4 regions of the Paenibacillus sepulcri genome follow, and region 3 is predicted to be linked to each of the others. Evidence: riboswitches for the same ligand, from Rfam matches in the RefSeq annotation. Region 3 holds a riboswitch; each other region holds the start of a gene.
What was found. Region 3 has a riboswitch for cyclic di-AMP ahead of ACFOLF_RS24275 (hypothetical protein). Riboswitches for the same ligand answer to the same signal wherever they lie in the genome.

Region 1 (4,618 bases), 1.7 Mb from region 3:
GGTAGCGCCCGGAAGAAGCGTCACCCTCAAAATGGCCTTCGAGGTCAAGCTTCCGGAAGTCTTTGCACGGATGGGCTACATGGGGGATTTCGTTATGGCCGGCCAATGGTTTCCGAAGCTTGCCGCCTATGAGACGGTAGGCACCAGGGGGAGAACGACCGAAGGCTGGGATGCCCATCAGTACCACGGCAACTCTGAATTTTACAGCGACTTCGGCATTTACAGCGTAAAAATCAATGTGCCCGCCTCCTACAAGGTTGCCGCAACCGGATTCCAGACGAAGCCTGCCGCAGCCGACAACAACCGGAAAATCTTCTCCTTCTATGCGGACGATGTGCATGATTTCGGCTGGAGCGCCTCTCCCGACTTTGTCTATGCGGAAGAACCGTTCTCGACCGACAATGTCCCCGGTGTCCGCATCAAGCTGTACCTCGACCCGCTGCATGCCAAGTTCAAGGACCGCTACATGCATGCCGCCAAATCAGCGTTGGCCAAGTATTCCCAGTGGTACGGGGCTTATCCCTATTCCACACTCTCGATCGTCGTCCCTCCCAAAGGCGGCAACGGAGCGGGAGGAATGGAATATCCGACCTTGATCACTTCGTTCGCCGCCGAGACGGACAATCCCGGCTACGATCTCGAGCGCACCGTCGTTCACGAGATCGGCCATCAATATTGGTACGGCATGGTCGCCTCCAATGAATTCGAAGAAGCCTGGCTGGATGAAGGCTTCACCTCCTACTCCGAGGACAAGGTGATGGAGAGCGAATACGGCGTAGCTCCCAATCTTCCTGTGGAAGCCAGCTACATGACCGATCCCGCACCGCTGAAGCAGCTTTCCTGGTCCTACCACAGCCATAATCATTATGCGGAAAATGTGTACATGCGGGCCAAGCTTGTCCTGTTCGGCATCGAGAAACAGGTCGGTCCGAAGATCATGAGCAAGATCATGCGGACATACTTCCAGAAATACAAGTTCAAGCATCCGTCAACGGCGGATTTCCAGCATGTTGTGGAGCAGGTCACCAAGACCAAGTGGAACGATTATTTCAGCCAGTTTGTCTACGGCAATCAGATGTCCGACTATTCGGTTGAATCGATTGCGGTCAAGCCTGTGAAGGAAAACGGCACTGTGAAATATGAGTCAACCGTGCTGATCCGCAAGAATGGTGGCAGCTACGGACCTGTCCCGATTGTTTTCCAGTTTGCCGACGGGACGACCCTGCCGAAGGTTTGGGATGCGGCGCAGATGCACATTCAATATACGCTGGTGCATTCCTCTCCTTTGCTTTGGGCAGCGATTGATCCACAGAATGAGAACGTGCTCGACAACAAGCATATTAACAATTTCATGAAAGCCGAGCTTCCGGAGAAGGTACAAACGCGCTGGAGCATTGGCGTTGCCAAGCTGCTGGAGGGGATCTTCACTTCACTTGCCTGGTAGCCTGGCGACCTGGAGCCGGCAGGTACCCGCCAAACAAATGGAGAAAAAAGGAGGTGAAGGCTTGCATGAACCATCATGTGAAGCAAGGCTGGCATCTGACGATGAAGCATTTTTACATCATTATTATGTTGTTCCTGTATGAGCTGCTGTGGGGCTTCTTCCTCTACCGTTCGGTTGAAGGAATTATGGTCCCGCTGCTGAAGCGTTACCCGGACAGCGCACCCTCGGACGGAGCTGTGGCGCTTTTCCTGACGGAGGCGCAGTTCCAGCTGCTCAAGACCGATCTCATTCGTCCCTATATCTGGCTCTTCGCAAGTCTGCTGCTCGGGCGCATGCTCCTGACCCCGTTCCTGAACGCCGGCCTGTTCCATTCCCTGCATCATGCCCAGGATGAGAACGGCACAAGATTTATCAAAGGAATCCGTACGGCGTGGAAGCCGATTGCACTGCTATACGGCATCGAAACGGCCTTGACGCTGGCTCCGGGCGTATGGCTGCTGCCCAAAGCGCTTGATGCCCTGCTCAGCAGCGGCAGTCTGGCGGACATCGCCAACAAGATCGGGCCCTGGGCCGGCGGTTGGCTGGTGTGGGCGGCGCTGCTCCACCTGCTCTTCCTCGCCATGCAGTTCGGCGTTGTGTCCGGAAACGGCGCGCTTCGCTCATTCTGGGGCGGGGTGCGGCATCTTATTCCGCTGGCCGGCATCTCGCTGCTAATGTGGGCCATTGGAATGGCGCTCAGTCTGACCATGGCCTCGGCCTCCATGCTCTGGGCCGGGTTGATTGCACTCATTTTGCATCAAAGCTATCATCTGGTTCGTACGGTTATGAAAGTGTGGACGGTAGCCTCGCAATATGAAGTATGGCATTCCAAGCAGACCTGACCACCGCTCTTACTAGCGAAACAGGCAGCAGGCAGAAGTCGGTTCAGTTGCCGGTGAGAACTTAAAAATATCAAAGAGGGATCAGCCGTTTTGATGCGGTTGGTCCCTCTTTGTTTTGAAAATATGACATCTGAAAGGCGAATTAGAGAAACAGGCGCAGTCAGATATTGTCGATAATGCGGGTGAAATCGGAAGCGTTCAACTGCCGCATGGACTTAAGACTCAAGTTTAGACCACAAAAAAAAGGCTCATGCAGATGCCGGAAGGCCCTTTCGCATTTTTTGCAATAAGATAACGAGACGAGTTGTCAAAAAGTTTCACTCTAATAATTCTAATTTGTGAACAAATTGTGAATTTGGAAGGAGATTCGCTAAAAAAACAGAATTAGTATGCCAGCATGAAAAAATTGCCGAATTCTCTTGGATGAGAAGCGGGGGAACCATCTTGGGTGAATTGATCCCGACATTTGCTGCAACGAATGTCAGAGGGTATCATAGGGAGCCTTCAACCGAACCCCACAGCTAACCTCGCAGGCAACCGGAAGGGGTCACATTTTTTGAAAAAAGTTTCTGCACTACTCATCGGTCTAGCATTGGTACTCTTATTCCAAGTTGGGAGCGCACTAGCAGACTCCAAAATGGACGGCGTTATCAGTGATGTGATCGGCACTCCTTACCGCACGGCAGGGACGACTACCAAAGGATTTGACTGCTCCGGATTTACGATGTACGTGTTTGACAAACTCGGCGTCTCGATCTCGCATTCATCCTCCGCTCAGTCCAAGCTGGGCAAGAAAGTAGTCAAGGACGACTTGATTGCTGGTGATCTCGTATTCTTTAATACGAATGGTCGCGGCATTTCGCACGTCGGCATTTATGTTGGAGACGGCAAATTTGCTCATTCCTCCTCCAGCAAGGGCGTTACCATTAGCAGCCTCAGTGACTCTTACTACGTTAAACGCTATGTTACTGCCCGCCGCGTAATGAGCCCTGAGACATTCGAGAAATACGCTGACGAACCTTCTGATGAATTGGTTGACAGCGAAGACGCTGGTTGATCAGTGTCAATGAGCATTCGCTAACGAATGCTGATGCATAGCCGCAGACGCTTGTCCGATTGGACAAGCTGCTGCGGTTTTTGCTTTTTCATTTGGGTGTATGAAATAAGAAGCGGCTCTTATATATACCCCGTATGTTCCGGTATTCAAACAGTCCAGCGCATGCTGGATGCCGTCAAAATGGACCCGATAGACCCGGGCGTTGTGCGGAGGGTGCCGGCGAATCTCGCAATCAGAGGGAAAATGGGTATAATATAACCACAATCCCAACCTTGATGTATGAATGAAAGGAGCTGTTAGGTGATGACAGAGCTTTCCCCTGCGCTGCAGGTGTTTCATCCGACTCTTGCGGGGTGGTTCCGGCAGGCCTTCGGCGAGCCGACCGATATTCAGCTGGACGCGTGGGCTTCAATTATGGACAATCATCATACGCTCATCGCAGCACCGACCGGCTCCGGTAAAACACTTGCGGCGCTGCTGCCCTGCCTGAACGGAATCGCAGTAGGCAAAATCGCCGCCACGGCCCCGGGCAGCAGCTGGAAGCCAGGCGTGCGCACACTTTATATTACGCCCTTGAAGGCGCTTAATAACGATATTCAGTACCATATCATCGGCTTTATGGAAGCTATTGAACGTTTCCATGAAGAGCATCAAAGAGCGGAGACCCTCGCATGGCCGGGAGTACGCTCAGCCGTGCGGACCGGGGATACGTCCTCAAGCGAGCGCGCCAGAATGGTGCGCAATCCGCCGGATGTGCTGGTTACCACCCCTGAATCGTTCTACCTCCTGCTTACCTCCGAGAAAGGACGCGGCATGCTGCAGACGGTGGAAACGGTCATTGTGGATGAAATCCACGGGCTGGCCGGAGACAAGCGGGGAGCTCATTTATCCCTGTCGCTGGAGCGGCTCAGTGCGTTATGCCCGAAGCCGGTGCAGCGCATCGGAGTCTCGGCGACACAAAAGCCGCTTGAACGCGTTGCCCGCTTCCTCGGAGGCTGGGAGCAGCGGGCCGATGCGGCGGCCGGTCATCCAGCCGTGGACGCTCCTGGGGCGGCCGGCGGACGGGAGGAAGCCGTCAGCCCGCAGGAAGCGGATACGAGCTCCGGGCGCATGACGGACGGACGTTCTCTCTACCCTGCATTACCGGATTCCGTGCAAAATAGCGGCTCCCCGCCGCCCGCTGCCGGAGCAGGTGCAGAGACCGGGCAGCGCCCGCACCCGCTTGGCTACAGTCAG
Region 2 (4,618 bases), 2.9 Mb from region 3:
AAGGAAAACTACAAATACAATCTGATCGGCCTGTTCGGCGTTATGCTGAATATGGAGTTCCAGCGCGAGAATGCTTACTTCTGCACCCAGTTTGTCGCCAAGGTGTTCGAGCATAGCGGACTTCCGATTGCCGACAAGCCGGCCTCGCTGGTCACTCCCGGCGATCTGGAAAATTCAGCAGCTCTGCAGCTGGAATTTCAGGGCGAGCTGGAGCGCTATATCCAGCGCCAATCTACTGCTAAGCAAGAGATGAAGACCGCCTGATGCTTGAGCTGCTATTCTATCAGCTGCATCGATATTCCAAAACAATGCGCATGGCAGGTTAGTTTACCGATTCAGATGATAGGGGACTGTCGTGATAACTACGTCCTTCTGGGCGAACAAATAAGCATGCAGCATCAAGCCTGTCTGGTTGTGAAGAATATACTGCCACCAATGCTTGGTTATGAACTGGGGAATGAGAATGGTAATATGATCGGTTTCCGCGCTTTTCCACTCGACCGTATCAATGAATTTCATGAGCGGCCTGATCACGCTGCGATAGCTGGACCGGAGCACGATGAGACGGACGCCGGGATTCCATTCCTCCCACTTTTTCTCCATCCGTTCAATATCTTCATCATCAAATCCCACATAAACGGCGACCACATTCTCCGTCAGCGACTTGGCGTAGCTCAGCGACTGCATGACAACGCGCGTTATGCCCGCTACCGGAACCACGATGGTGCTTCCTTTAATAACCGGTTTGTCCGCTTCCATGTTGATCCGCAATTGATCCGCCGTATTGCGGTAATGCTTGTTGATGCTCAGAAAGATCCAGATCACAACAGGCAGGAAGAGAAAGACCATCCAGACATGGCCGAACTTGGTGAAGATAAAAATCAGCGTAATGACCAGAGTGGTGAGCATGCCAATTGTATTGATGACTAATTTTATGATCCAGTTGGCTGGCTTCAGCTTAATCCACCTCACCATCATCCCCAGCTGGGATAACGTAAAGGGAATAAAGACACCTACCGCATACAGGGGAATGAGGCTCTCCGTATCGCCATGGAAAAGCACCACGAGCAGAGCGGACAAGATGCCCAGAATGATAATGCCATTGGAAAAGCCGAGTCGGTCGCCGCGCACCATAAACACATTCGGCATATATTTATCTTTGGCCAGCATGAACGCCAGAAGGGGGAAGGCCGAGTAGGCTGTATTGGCCGCCAGAAACAGAATCAGGGCAGTGACTCCCTGGATGATATAATAAATCACGCCTCTGCCGAAGGTGGAATCGGCGATCTGGGAGACTACGGTTTCCTTCGGATTCGGCGTAATGCCGTACCAGTAGGCGAGAAGGCTGATTCCCACAAACATAGCGCCCAGAATGGCGCCCATCATGATCAATGTGGCGGCGGCATTGCGATTGGCTGGCTGCTTGAAGTTCGGTATGGCGTTGGACACCGCCTCCACGCCGGTGAGCGCGGAACAGCCGGAGCTGAAGGCCTTCAGAAGCAGGAAAAGACTGATATTCGATACTGCGGCGCCGATTTCCGGAGGATGCGCGTCAACGCCTCCGAGCGCATACTTGATGATTCCCGAAATAATGAGTGCGAAAATCGCGAAGACAAACAAATAAACGGGCATGGCAAGCACGGACGCGGATTCCGTAATTCCGCGCAGGCTGATAATGGTCAAGAACAAAATCATGATGAGTGCAATCAGTACGCGATGATCATGCAAGGACGGAAAAGCCGATGTAATGGCATCAGTCCCGGCGGATGTGCTGACGGCGACAGTAAGAATGTAATCGACAAGCAGCGAGCCTCCGGCCAGCAGTCCGGTGCGGACGCCCAGATTGTCCTTGGCTACTACATAAGCCCCGCCTCCGGCGGGATAAGCGAAGATCGTTTGCCTGTATGACAAAATCAGAATCAGGAGAAGACCCAGCACGGCAAGCGAGATGGGGATGGAATACCATACCGCCGCGAAGCCCGCAGCCATCAGAACGATCAGAATTTGCTCCGTCCCGTAAGCGACTGAAGAGAGCGCATCCGAGGACAATACCGCAAGCGCTTTAAGTTTGGTCAGCCTTTCCCCTTCAATTTCCGCACTTTTCATTGGACGTCCGATTAATAACCGTTTGAATCTGCCTACCACTGTGACTTCCCCTTTTAGCTGCATTTTGTTGTGAAGCAAATGATCCTATCCCTTATTTCAAGCATAAAAAAAGCCGCAGAAAGTTAGGAGCTTTCCGCGGCTTTATCCATAATTGAACATGGTTAAAACAACGATAATTCCTCTTCCGTACGCTTACGAGGTTAGCTGTCGGATTCGGGCGCGAGAGTCGCCCTACACCTTGGCTTGCGCCAGGTGATTCACCCCTGAGACCAGATCAACTGCATCTGCCTCCATGGTTCCCCCGTTTCTGTTTCAGAACTCAGCGATTAAGGATTTCTATGAAATTGAAACTCTTTTCCGCGACTTGCTGCTTCACTTACTGAATATTACTCCTTCACTTATTTGTTGTACAGCAACGGAAACTGGAGAATATTTTAGCTCATTACCCTATATAGCGATATAAACGCTTACATAGATCCTATCCTCTTCCTATCAACCTTTTTCGCAGGATATCTTCATTTATGACCTATTATGTTTCCTACCCATTATTTTTGTCTGGTCATAAGCGATCTCAACAGCACAGCCGCGGATTTGAGCCTTGGCTTTTTTCTGTACTTGCGCACATCATCGTAAGTCGCCAGGGCAACCTTGGCATCCCTCAGCGCATAAGCGAAATCATCCCCCTGCATCAGCTTGTATTCCCATACCCGCTTCTCCCAGGATGGAACAAGGGCGCTCATATGCTCGTCCTCGGCTGCCGGATGAATATAAGTCTCGCAGATTCCCTCGGGAAGATCGTAGAGCTTTGCCAGCATCATTTGCTTGAAGCTCTCATAGGTTTCCCCTTCTTCCACGCCATACGTATGGCTCAGCAGATAATCCGGTATCGGCACGCCGAGCGTATCCGCAAGATGGACCACCTTGCGCAGTGCCTGCTCCGCCCCCGGAATGGACGCCAGAAACTTGTCCCGGGGATCGATCCAGCGGAACAGACGGAATGGCAGGCCGCGCCGGGAGCACTGCCACAGCACCTGCGGCAGATAGCTTCTGCCTGTCGCCAGCCCATAGAGACTTCCCATATGATTATCCGCATGGGAGACCGTCAGACCCGCCTGCTTCACCGCCTGGAACTGTGCCTGCATTTCCCGTACAACCGCCTTCGGATCGGACTGCCGCTCGAAAGCTTCGATGGTGGCGTGCATGCGCCCGTCCGGGCCCTCCAGCGACGGATCGCCGGTCAGGCTTTTCCAGGGCAAAGCGGCAATCTCGCTTGTTAGCGTCAGATGCAGCCCGATATTCGCAGCCTTCTGCTTACGGCACCACGCTGCCGCCTGCTCAAAGGCCGAAGCAGGCGGCATAATCGTTGCCGATGATACCTTCCGCTCCTCCAGCAAATACATAATAGCTTGATTGGCGGCCTCGCTCTGCCCAAAATCATCCGCATTCAAAATTAAATATTTCTCCATCTGCCGCACCTCCAATACTTTATTCAATCCTGACTTTTCGGAAATGGCTTCAGAAAAAACGAGAGAATCAAGGAAACGCTCAGTAAACAAAATGGGACAACACAGACCAGGACGCGAAAGGTCAAATCAGGATTCGGTCCGGGTTCGTCGCCGCTTACATAGCCAAAGAGCATGCCGATGGTCCAGAACGCCAAGGCCGAGATCAGACCGCTGGAGCGGGTGATGAATCCGCTGACGGCCGTATACACGCCTTCCCTGCGCTGGCCGGTTCTGGCCGTATCCAGATCGATGATGCGGCTGTTCAGCACAGGCGGAGTAACCAGATACCCAGCCAGTCCGAAGCCGACAATAATCCCGAATACAATCCCGCTGGCAAGTCCCTGACCGAACCACAGCGGTATGACGGACAAGGCATAAACAGCGAGAGAAACCCTCCAGCCGTTATGGGAACCAAGCTTGTTAACGATCCAGTACCAGACGACCACAAGGGGAATAACCGATACAAATATCGATGCCAACAGCAGGGAAACCTGGGATTCGGGAATGCGGAGCGTATATTTGGCGTAAAAAGGGATCATCGAGCTGAGCAGCCCGTTCACCGTCTGGGCGAACGAATTGGCAATGTTGAATATCCAGAACTCCTTGTTCTTCAACGTCTCGCGGAAGGATTCGATCAAACCAAGCCTGGGCTCGGAAACTTCCGTTTTCCCTTCCTGCACGCTCATCACGCACAAGAGCATGAATATCCCGAAAACCACGGCATAGATAAGCGCCATATAGCCAAAGCCGAAGGCCTCGAATACGAGAGGCGTAAGCGCCGATCCGATAAGGATTGCCACAATCTGAAAGCCCTGCTGGATTGCCGAAGCCTTGGCCCGCAATCGGCTGCCCCGGAACAGCTCCGGGAAGAGAGCGCCGTAATTCACCCAGAGAATCGTAGCAACCCCTTCATAGAGAATAAGCGAAACGAGGAACCAAAGGAAGAGGTTCATATTCCCCAATCCCTGCGGCACAGCGAAAACCATGACAAATGAAGCCATAAAAAA
Region 3 (4,618 bases):
AGCAGCACATAGCTGATGGCTACGAATATGAAGTTGATGGTAACGAAGCTGATGGCGTACTTCTTCCAGCTCATCCCCGCCCTGTTCTTCAGCCCCATGATCATATAAATCACTTTCTCCACCGGACCGAACACCTTGTCTGTGCGGTTAGGTTCGTTCGAGAATACATGATACAAATAATTCCCGAGCGGTTTGGCGATCAGCATCAGAACGCCGATCACAATAATAATTTGCAATATGTCCATAGCCGTTCCTCCTTGGGGCTTAATCGACTCTCAAGCTCATTTAAAATTTCTCGGGATGAAGCAGGGCATACACCAGGTAGATCAGCAACGCGCCTGTAAAAATCAATACCAGCGTCATAAGCGTTCTCCCTCCGTCTCGTCGATCGATTTGTCGCACCAGACCAAGAATCCGGCGATAACAAGGAAAGAGGCGATCAAAGTCAAAATCATCCATACATCCAACATAACAGCACTCCCTTTATGGTTGATCATTCAGGCGGCTGAGCAAGAACCCGACATCTCCGGATTGCGTGCGCACAATATAGGCAGCCCCGAGCTTTTTATAAATAACCTCGGGATGCCATACCGTCGTAATAACGGTAATCTCCTGGCAGGACCAGTTGGCCATGAGCTGCAGATACTGACAGCTGAGCGGCAGGCTCGACTCAAAAATATAAACGCGTCCGATCGAAAATTGGGGAGCCGCTCCCGCTTTGCTGCGGGTCGTGTTCACTCGTATAATTTCATTAACGCCCAGTTCCCGCAGCAGCTTTTCTTCCCTCCTATTATTCGTGAGGGCGACCACAGGCTGCTGTTTGTAGAGCAGCAGCCGTACGAATTTTCTCCCTGCCTCAGTCGATGCAGCCACCAATATGGGCCGTTGTTCCATACTTTTCTCCTCCAAATTCAGGGAAGAAGGCAACAAAAAAGAAGCCTTAGGAAAAGAGTAACCTTTACCTGCGGCTTCTTTGACCATGACAAACGTCCTGATCGCTCGCGATAAGTGTTGCCTCTCCCGGTACGCTTACGAGGTTAGCTGTCGGATTCGGGCATGAGAGTAGCCCTACGCCCGGCATTTTGGAATGCCGGATGATTCACCCCGTGACCGTCGCCTTCGTCCCGATGGACGAGGACGGTCGTTGGTTCCCCCGTTACTGCAGCTGCTGCGCAATATTCAGCGAATGAAACAAATTCAAGATTTATACAAAAATCTATACAACAAAAAACCGCAGAGGCACGTGACGCTCTGCGGTCGAATTTAATCGATCACTTCGTTCACCATTCCTCTCTCCACCTGCGCTTACGAGGTTAGCTGTCGGATTCGGGCGGTGAGAGTCGCCCTACGCTGCATGAGTTTCATGACACTCCTGCAACGATTCACCCCTGCGCTGTACGATCCGACTCTCACATCGGATACCAACAACGCCTCTATGGTTCCCCCGCTTTCCACCCGAAGGCGGAAACTCAGCGATCAAAAAAATGGATATATGCTGTTAAGCACGATATGAATCATACTCCCAGCCGTACGGCGTGTAAAGCATGTCCAGAACAGCTATGGGCACAAATAACGCCGCTGGACATATTTTCAAGCGCTTTCAGAGGATCAATGCTTCTTTATGCTCTGTATATCGCGGTATTTCGCCGTTTTTCTTTATCTCCGCTTAAAATGAAACCAGGCCCTTCGGGAGCTTATATGAAGATTGGGGCAGCGTATTAGCAACATGAAGAGGGAACGAGTAATTGCGCAAAATGACTGGTTTTAGCCGCTTATTTTCACTTTAAATGAAAAATATGGCGTTATGAAGTGTTTAACAGGCTGCGGATCATTTTACAGAAGAAAAGGAACGGAATATGATAAATGGCAAGCCTGTTACGGCTATCATTTATTCGCTGAGTGCTTCCAAAGGAAGCAGCGGGGGAACCATGTGAGCGTCTGACACTTCTGGCGTTCAAGGGGTGAATCCGGATGCCTGACGGCTCTGGCAGGGCGGCTCTCTCGTCCGAATCCGACAGCTAACCTCGTAAGCGAAAAAAGGGAGAGAATTTAAAGATGTCTGTTCAAACCGTTGACCCACTGCCCAAAGCTGACCCGCTGCCTGAACCGGAACTCCGCCTGCAGATCGTTCAAGTCAAAAGGATGGAGCTGTTTATTGTGGCCCTCAATGAAAACAAAATGACCCGTTATCAGGTCATCCTGTTTCTGACCACAAACGCCGGACAAGCATGGAGCGATATGGTGCTGGAAAATTGGCAAAAGCCCGCGGACTGGATTACATGGTCCAACCGTTTCCGAGACATCATGGATTCCAGGGAGCCTCATAATCTCGCTTGGTTATTGCAGCATTACCATGAAGATACCATTCAAAGTGTACTGGTCTCCTCAGCTCTGGAGCAGTTGAAAAGCAATCCCGGTCATAATCAGTCAGCGACAAAAACCGTATTGTTTGACCGTGCATCTTCTTATATTAGTTTGTTCTAGCATTCAAACCTCTTTTTATATTGTAGGGAAGCCCGGAGAGTTTCTGTGCTCTTCGGGCTTATTTTCTATGCCCTATAGTCAGAGGATTCTTCCGGAGGTACTAAGATCGTGATGATCAACAAACAGGTGTTTCCCCTCAGACAGCTTGCCGCTATTATGCTGGGCGCGGCTATTTTCGCATTCGGCCTGCATTATTTATCATTCCCAACAAGCTGATGGAGGGGGGCTTACCGGGATCTCCCTCCTGCTGCTGTATGCTTTTTCGCTGCCCCCTTCGGTCACTACGTTGCTCATAAATATCCCGCTGCTGCTGCTCGGCTGGAGAAATATGAGGCATCGGCGAATGATCTTTACGATATACGGCACGCTTTCCTTATCGTTGTTCTTATGGTTGATGGAGTTTGTGATTGACCGTGGCTGGATTGTGCCGTTTGTCAATCCGGAGTATTATTTTCTCGTTACCTTATATGCCGGCTATGATCGGATTCGGGCTTGGCATCGTATTCAGATTTGCGAAACGACCGGCGGTATCGATATCATTGCTTTCGGAAGGGGCCTATGAAGCCAGAGCCTTTTCGAATATTACCCATAAAGGGCAAGCCGTTTGCGAAGCGATTACCCGGGAGTTGGAGCGGGGTTCGACTCTCATTCCCGCTAGAGGCGGTTTTTCTTTTGAACATAAAGAGCTCGTGCACTGCATTGTTTCCAGGCAGGAAATCGGGCGTTTGAAGGATGCTGTGAAAGAGGCCGATCCCCACGCGTTTATTATCATCAGCAATGTGCATGATGTTTTGGGACAAGGCTTCGAGCGGGAATAGCAGCATAAATAGCGTAAATAGCCAACCAGCTCTTGTTCCGCAACCTGATGATTTATGGAGCGGGGAGGCGTCATCCTGCCTTTCATCGGCATTAAAGTCATTGATCTCCTCTTGAATATCCTGTAGACAACATATAGAACTGGAGAACTTACGCATGCATAAAACCGAACACATACAAAATAACACAGCGGGAAAACTAATTTCACTTAAAATCGCGGTCGTTTATCTGCTCCTCGCCTGCTTGCTTCAATTAGGCCTCCCTGACTGTTTGGCGCAGCAGCCATTATCATAACGGCTTGCTCCCTCTATCTGCTGATTCAGCGCAATCTGGAGGCTGTCCGACGGTCAGACGCGGCACAATGGGCGCATGAAGAGATCAAAATCCGCTCCACGCTGGAAAGCATTCAAGACGGCTACTACGAGATGAACGAGTCCGGCCATTTTTCCTTTTTCAATCACGCGCTGGTCAAAATTCTGGGAGTTTCCGAAGTTGAATTGCATGAGAAGCGCTTCACCGATTTTATGAGCAAGGAAGATGCCCGGAAGACAAGCAAACGTACCAATGGGTGCATCATACAGGAACCGCGGTCCACTGCGTCGAATGGGATGTTATTCTCAAGGATGGTACCCGCAGGTCCGTTGAAGGCTCGATCGTACTTATACGAGAAGCGGCGGACGGGAGCCCTGTGGGCTATCGCGGAATTATAAGGGACATCATGGAGCAAAGATTCCGAGCGAATGCTGGAAGAGACTCGATCAATTCCCTGCTTTCGCAAAACCTGATCCAGGGGATAAGGTAAACCGGTGGAACAGCAGGAGGCCGCAGCGGCGACCTCTTGCCGGTTATTTCATTCATGTTGTCTGGCGGTCGATTAACCGTAGGTGTGCCAGATATCATGAACATCATCTACAGTTTGAGACTGGAATAAACGTTCTGTAACCTTGGTCAAGTTCTCAGCATCCACCAAATCCAATCGTTTCCTGCTTTCTTCCTCTGGTATTTTATATTTATCTTTAAGAAACTCAGCCAATACTTGACGTCTGGTATCCAATTCTATCCGGTAGCTGAATACTTCTTTATCAATTTCTGAAGCAGTCAGATTATCCGTATAGAAACCATCCACGTTCATCCGAACGTACTCACTGACCGCTGAGAGATCATTAATCGTATGAATAAGCACCGAAGAGCCAAGTTTTTTCAGCTTCGAGACAAATGATGGTTTGAAACGCTCCTGTGACATCGTGACAAACCGGATATTCTTTTCTAGCAAGAAGGTAATAATTTCTTCATCACTTGCCAAGGTTTGATATAAAGT
Region 4 (4,618 bases), 1.5 Mb from region 3:
CATCCGCTCCGATAGCCGAACCGCCGGTTTCGATCGTTTCCGCTTCAACTGCCCGCTTGATGGCCACGGTATCGTCCTTGCCCTCAACTACGATTATTTCCTTAATCATGCCGTCCATCCATTCCCTTCAGACAAACATACAAAAGAAGAGGCAATCGCCCCTCCTTATAATGGCATATTTATGTTTAAAATACGATATGAATGAGGTAAACCCTTATTAAGGGAGTTAGGTCCCAAGGTTAAATTGCCTCCGGCTTATTCGGCCCGAGCACATAAACCGTGTATCCTCGTTTGAGACCAAACTTCTCAGCATAAGACTCACTTTCAAAATAAACATCGATTTTTTTGCCTTTGACGGCACTGCCCGTATCTTCCGCTCTGCGGAAACCGATACCCTCAATGTAGACCCACCAGCCGATAGGAATAACCTTCGGGTCAACCGCGATAGTTCTGCCCTCTTGAACCGTCGCACCTGATGCCGTTATCCCATATTGCGGATGACTCTTTGACTTGCCCGTTGATGAAACGCCCGCAGCATATGCAGTCAGCGTTACATTCTTCAATATCTGTTTAGGCTTCAGCTTGTCGCCCCGCTTGGTCGTTACTGTAGAAGAGCCCGCCTTCGCTGAGAGCGTAACTACATTCGTTTCCGGCTTCTTGGTACCCACCGCCACCACTTTATCGACCGACTCCGCTTTCGTCAGCTTGGTAACCATAGTCTGGGACACAAGCACCCCGTCCGCATATACGTTCTCAAACTGTTTGACTACTTTGCCTTCATTGCCGTTTTGAATAAGCTTCTGTTTGCCCTGCTCAAGCTTGGGGTCTTCCTTCTTCACGACCGAAAAGGGAACGGTATAAGCCTTCTCCGAAATTTTCTTCTCGATCCGTGTGACCGTGACACTCATGTTGGACTTTACTCTGTCCTCCAGGGCAGGCCAAACTTTATCTTGACTGCGTATCAGTATGTCCGATTGATCGATCACTGCCTTAACCGTTCTTTCTGTCGTGTACAACGTTCTTACCTTGCCGTCTGCCTTCACATGGACCGGTACCGCTTGGTCAATGACGATGCGGTCGCCGTCCTTTATTCCCCCGTTAAGAGGTAAGGACACCTTGTCATACTGCCCTATCGTGATGGCTTGTTCATCCAGTAGGCGTTGAAGGACCCATTGTTTTGTCGAAACAATGGTTTCTTGTCCGTTCACTACTACGGAGACGTGCTTGTCAGCCGTTCCGTACAACAACACCAGAAACATGAAAGTCATAGCGATTGAGATCAGAGCGCTCAGTAATATTAAACGCACGTTCTCATGCTTCCATCGCAATGCGAAAGACATGCTGGATGATCGTTTACCATGGGTATCCTTAAGCTGGAGTGCGCCCACTTCTTCGGTCCTCCTTCATAGCCCCGCCGCCTAGTTACATGATTGCCTTTGACGGTTCTATTGTTTTTGTTGGCGTGATTGCACGCCACTCCTCGTTCCAACCTCGACCTCCATGGTAAACCCTATGTCGTCTTTTTACGCAATATTCAAAATAAAAGAAGCCGACGACGACAGAGGATCTGTTTCGTGGCTTCCCAGATGACGACGGGACATGGATTAAATGCACGAGGTTGATCTCTCTTATAACACTATTACGCTGGCGAGGTTAGCTGTCGGATTCGGGCGAGAGAGTCGCCCTATTCATGGCTGGCATGTCTACCACATGCTTCCATAAAATTCACCCCAAGAAGAATTCAACATTTACTGCCCTTCGTCCGATACGAAGTGTATCAATGTTTGGTTCCCCCGCTCTCCGACTTCGGAGATTAAGCGATATTTTGGAAAAGGAATGCAAGTTTTGAAGCTCTGAGATGAATGATACCGCCTTTTGCTGCTCATTGTAAAGAAGAGATTAATCGCGATTTTAACGAATTTTAAGGAAAATCACGTGAAAAACTGCCAATTTACTGACTCAAAATTAGTTTTTTCACTCGAAATGTCTTGATTGCTGCCTCTTATAGCCCTTTTTCTTTAAAAGCAAAACAATTCTGAGCATTCTCTGTCGTAATTTTCGAGATTTCTTCTACAGATTTCCCTCTAATTTCGGCAACCGTTTCTGCTACAAGACGGACAAAAGCGGACTCGTTTCGTTTCCCCCTATAGGGGTGGGGAGCTAAATAAGGAGCATCGGTCTCGATCAAAATACGGTCAAGCGGCACCTGTGCAAGCACCTCTTTGGGAACACGCGCGTTCTTGAATGTGAGCGGTCCACCGAACGAAATATAGAAATTCATGTCAAGGCATTGTTTCGCCGTCTCCCAGCTGCCTGAGAAGCAGTGCATGACCCCGCCCACATCTTTGGCATTCTCCTCTTTCAGTATATGAAGCACGTCCTCATGCGCCTCCCGGTTATGAATCGAAATGGGCATCTTCTTCTGCCGCGCAAGTTGGATCTGCTCCCGGAAAACACGCTGCTGAACGTCCTTCGGAGACGTATCCCAGTGATAATCCAAGCCTATTTCGCCGATTCCGACAACCTTGGGATGATCGCAAAGCGATGCAATCCAGTCCAGGTCCCCGGGCAGCATATGAATGCTTTCAACAGGGTGCCAGCCTACAATCGCATAGATAAAATCATATTGCTCCGCCAGAGCCATTGTCGTGGGAATGGTCTCCCGGTCGAAGCCGATATTTATAATTCTCGAGATCCCGGCAGCACGGGCCCGTTCGATCACTTCCGCGCGGTCTTCGTCGAATTGTTTCGAATCCAGATGGGTATGCGTGTCGATTAACATAAGCAAGTTGATCTCCCTTCTATAATAAGAGCCCGAATCGTTCGCGGATATGCGGCGACAACAGATGGGCCGATTCAAGTAAAGGCTCTTCGGGGTAATACAGATGATATTTGCCCTGATGAATTCCGGTAATCGAGCGGATGATATCCGACTTTCTGGAGATTTCAGACAAGCGGTCATCCTGCCCCAGAAGCAGAATCGGCGGACGTTCATCCTTGTCCATGAAATCATGCCCCAGACGGTATACATCATACGGCATATCGTAGGGAAAGTCGATTTCCAGATGATAGTCCGGATTCAGACCGATCGATTGGAATTGTTCACGAATTTCCTGCCAAAGCTTTTCATCGGCATTGTCCATGGTTATGTATTTATATAGTTTTCGGTTTAGGAATCGGGTGCATAATTCTGCCAGCAGAGAATCCTCCTCCTTCAACCACTGCGTAAAGGCTGTTTGAGCCATGGCTTCGTCCAGCAGGAGATAGTTCTCCACATCCAGCGTACCTTCCATCAGATGCCGGAGCGGTTCGATCATCCATGAGAAAGCATACCCGCCCCCATAAAGCTCGCGCGCTCTGCGAAATATTTGTCGAAGTATAATTTCCGAGCTCCGGGTGACCGGGTGAAAATAAACCTGCCAATACATTTGGTAGCGGGACATCAGATAATCCTCAACGGCGTGCATTCCACTCTCTTTTACAACAATTCGTCCCTGATACGGCCTTAGAACGCGAAGAATGCGTTCCAGATCGAAGGTTCCGTAATTGACGCCTGTATAGTATGCATCGCGCAGCAGGTAATCCATACGGTCCGCGTCCATCTGGCTGGATATGAGGCTGACCACAATCGGTTGATTGTACGTTTTGCAGATGACAGCCGCCACCCGTTCCGGCAGGGAGGGGTCGCACTCGCGGAGAACCTGGTTAATTTCAGTATTCTCCAGTAATATACGGCATGTCCATTCCTCATGATCAGTATCAAACACCTGCTCAATGGAATGCGAGAAGGGACCATGACCCACATCGTGCAGCAGAGCGGCGCATAACGTCACAAGCCTCTCTTCCCTGGGCCAGTCCGTATAACCACCCCGTTCAAATTGGGAAATGATTTTTCTGGTTATTTCATAAACGCCCAGTGAGTGCGAGAAGCGGCTGTGCTCCGCCCCGTGAAAGGTCAAATAAGATGTACCGAGCTGACGAATTCGCCGCAGACGCTGAAATTCCCTCGTATTAATGAGATTCCATATCGTCTCATCCTGCACATAAATATATTTATGAACCGGATCTTTAAATACTTTCTCCTCGGCTAGCGAATGATGTCTAGGATTCATCTTTTTCCCCTCCGATATTCAATTATTCGACATAATTTCTTTTTAATGTGTCGAATTGTGTCGTAAACGCATTACCAAATAGTCAGTATCGTTGTATGATTTATGTAAGGCTATACACCCTATCCTTATGGATAAAACGGAGAAAAACGGCGTATTTGCAAGCAGAATCAAGGTTGACTATTATGGGAAACGTTGGTATTATAAAAACAAGAATTAATAGAACTTTGTCGAAAAATGACGAAATAAGTATTTTGAGAGGAGCACGGGATAGATTATGATGAAATCAACAGGTATTGTGCGTAAAGTGGATGAGCTCGGACGTGTTGTAATCCCCATTGAACTGCGCCGTACGCTTGGCATCGGTGAAAAAGATGCCCTGGAAATTTATGTGGACGGCGAACGCATTATGCTGAAAAAATACGAGCCCGCTTGTATCTTCTGCGGTAATGCCGAGAATGTCACTTACTTCAAGGGAAAAATTGTATGTAACGCTTGTTTATCCGAAA

Region 1: linked by a shared signal. The riboswitch ahead of ACFOLF_RS16995 (C40 family peptidase) and the one ahead of ACFOLF_RS24275 (hypothetical protein) in region 3 are both predicted to bind cyclic di-AMP.
Region 2: linked by a shared signal. The riboswitch ahead of ACFOLF_RS11900 (APC family permease) and the one ahead of ACFOLF_RS24275 (hypothetical protein) in region 3 are both predicted to bind cyclic di-AMP.
Region 4: linked by a shared signal. The riboswitch ahead of ACFOLF_RS17775 (3D domain-containing protein) and the one ahead of ACFOLF_RS24275 (hypothetical protein) in region 3 are both predicted to bind cyclic di-AMP.

Annotation. Positions count from the first base shown of each region.
Region 1 covers NZ_JBHRUP010000001.1:3,858,720-3,863,337, forward strand. Annotated here, with positions in the region: gene ACFOLF_RS16985 (M1 family metallopeptidase) at 1-1,444, shown strand, start outside; gene ACFOLF_RS16990 (hypothetical protein) at 1,510-2,325, shown strand; cyclic di-AMP (ydaO/yuaA leader) riboswitch at 2,723-2,876, shown strand; gene ACFOLF_RS16995 (C40 family peptidase) at 2,882-3,382, shown strand; gene ACFOLF_RS17000 (DEAD/DEAH box helicase) at 3,686-4,618, shown strand, end outside.
Region 2 covers NZ_JBHRUP010000001.1:2,659,712-2,664,329, forward strand. Annotated here, with positions in the region: gene ACFOLF_RS11895 (hypothetical protein) at 1-264, shown strand, start outside; gene ACFOLF_RS11900 (APC family permease) at 328-2,145, opposite strand; cyclic di-AMP (ydaO/yuaA leader) riboswitch at 2,281-2,441, opposite strand; gene ACFOLF_RS11905 (polysaccharide deacetylase family protein) at 2,652-3,572, opposite strand; gene ACFOLF_RS11910 (MFS transporter) at 3,596-4,618, opposite strand, start outside.
Region 3 covers NZ_JBHRUP010000001.1:5,528,030-5,532,647, reverse strand. Annotated here, with positions in the region: gene kdpA (potassium-transporting ATPase subunit KdpA) at 1-245, opposite strand, end outside; gene kdpF (K(+)-transporting ATPase subunit F) at 286-363, opposite strand; gene ACFOLF_RS24280 (hypothetical protein) at 484-894, opposite strand; cyclic di-AMP (ydaO/yuaA leader) riboswitch at 1,011-1,195, opposite strand; cyclic di-AMP (ydaO/yuaA leader) riboswitch at 1,288-1,485, opposite strand; cyclic di-AMP (ydaO/yuaA leader) riboswitch at 1,884-2,048, shown strand; gene ACFOLF_RS24275 (hypothetical protein) at 2,056-2,484, shown strand; partial or broken gene ACFOLF_RS24270 (YitT family protein) at 2,596-3,302, shown strand; gene ACFOLF_RS24265 (PAS domain S-box protein) at 3,567-4,010, shown strand; gene ACFOLF_RS24260 (interleukin-like EMT inducer domain-containing protein) at 4,175-4,618, opposite strand, start outside.
Region 4 covers NZ_JBHRUP010000001.1:4,013,544-4,018,161, forward strand. Annotated here, with positions in the region: gene rnmV (ribonuclease M5) at 1-109, opposite strand, end outside; gene ACFOLF_RS17775 (3D domain-containing protein) at 240-1,388, opposite strand; cyclic di-AMP (ydaO/yuaA leader) riboswitch at 1,628-1,830, opposite strand; gene ACFOLF_RS17780 (TatD family hydrolase) at 2,003-2,782, opposite strand; gene ACFOLF_RS17785 (HD domain-containing protein) at 2,802-4,112, opposite strand; gene ACFOLF_RS17790 (AbrB/MazE/SpoVT family DNA-binding domain-containing protein) at 4,387-4,618, shown strand, end outside.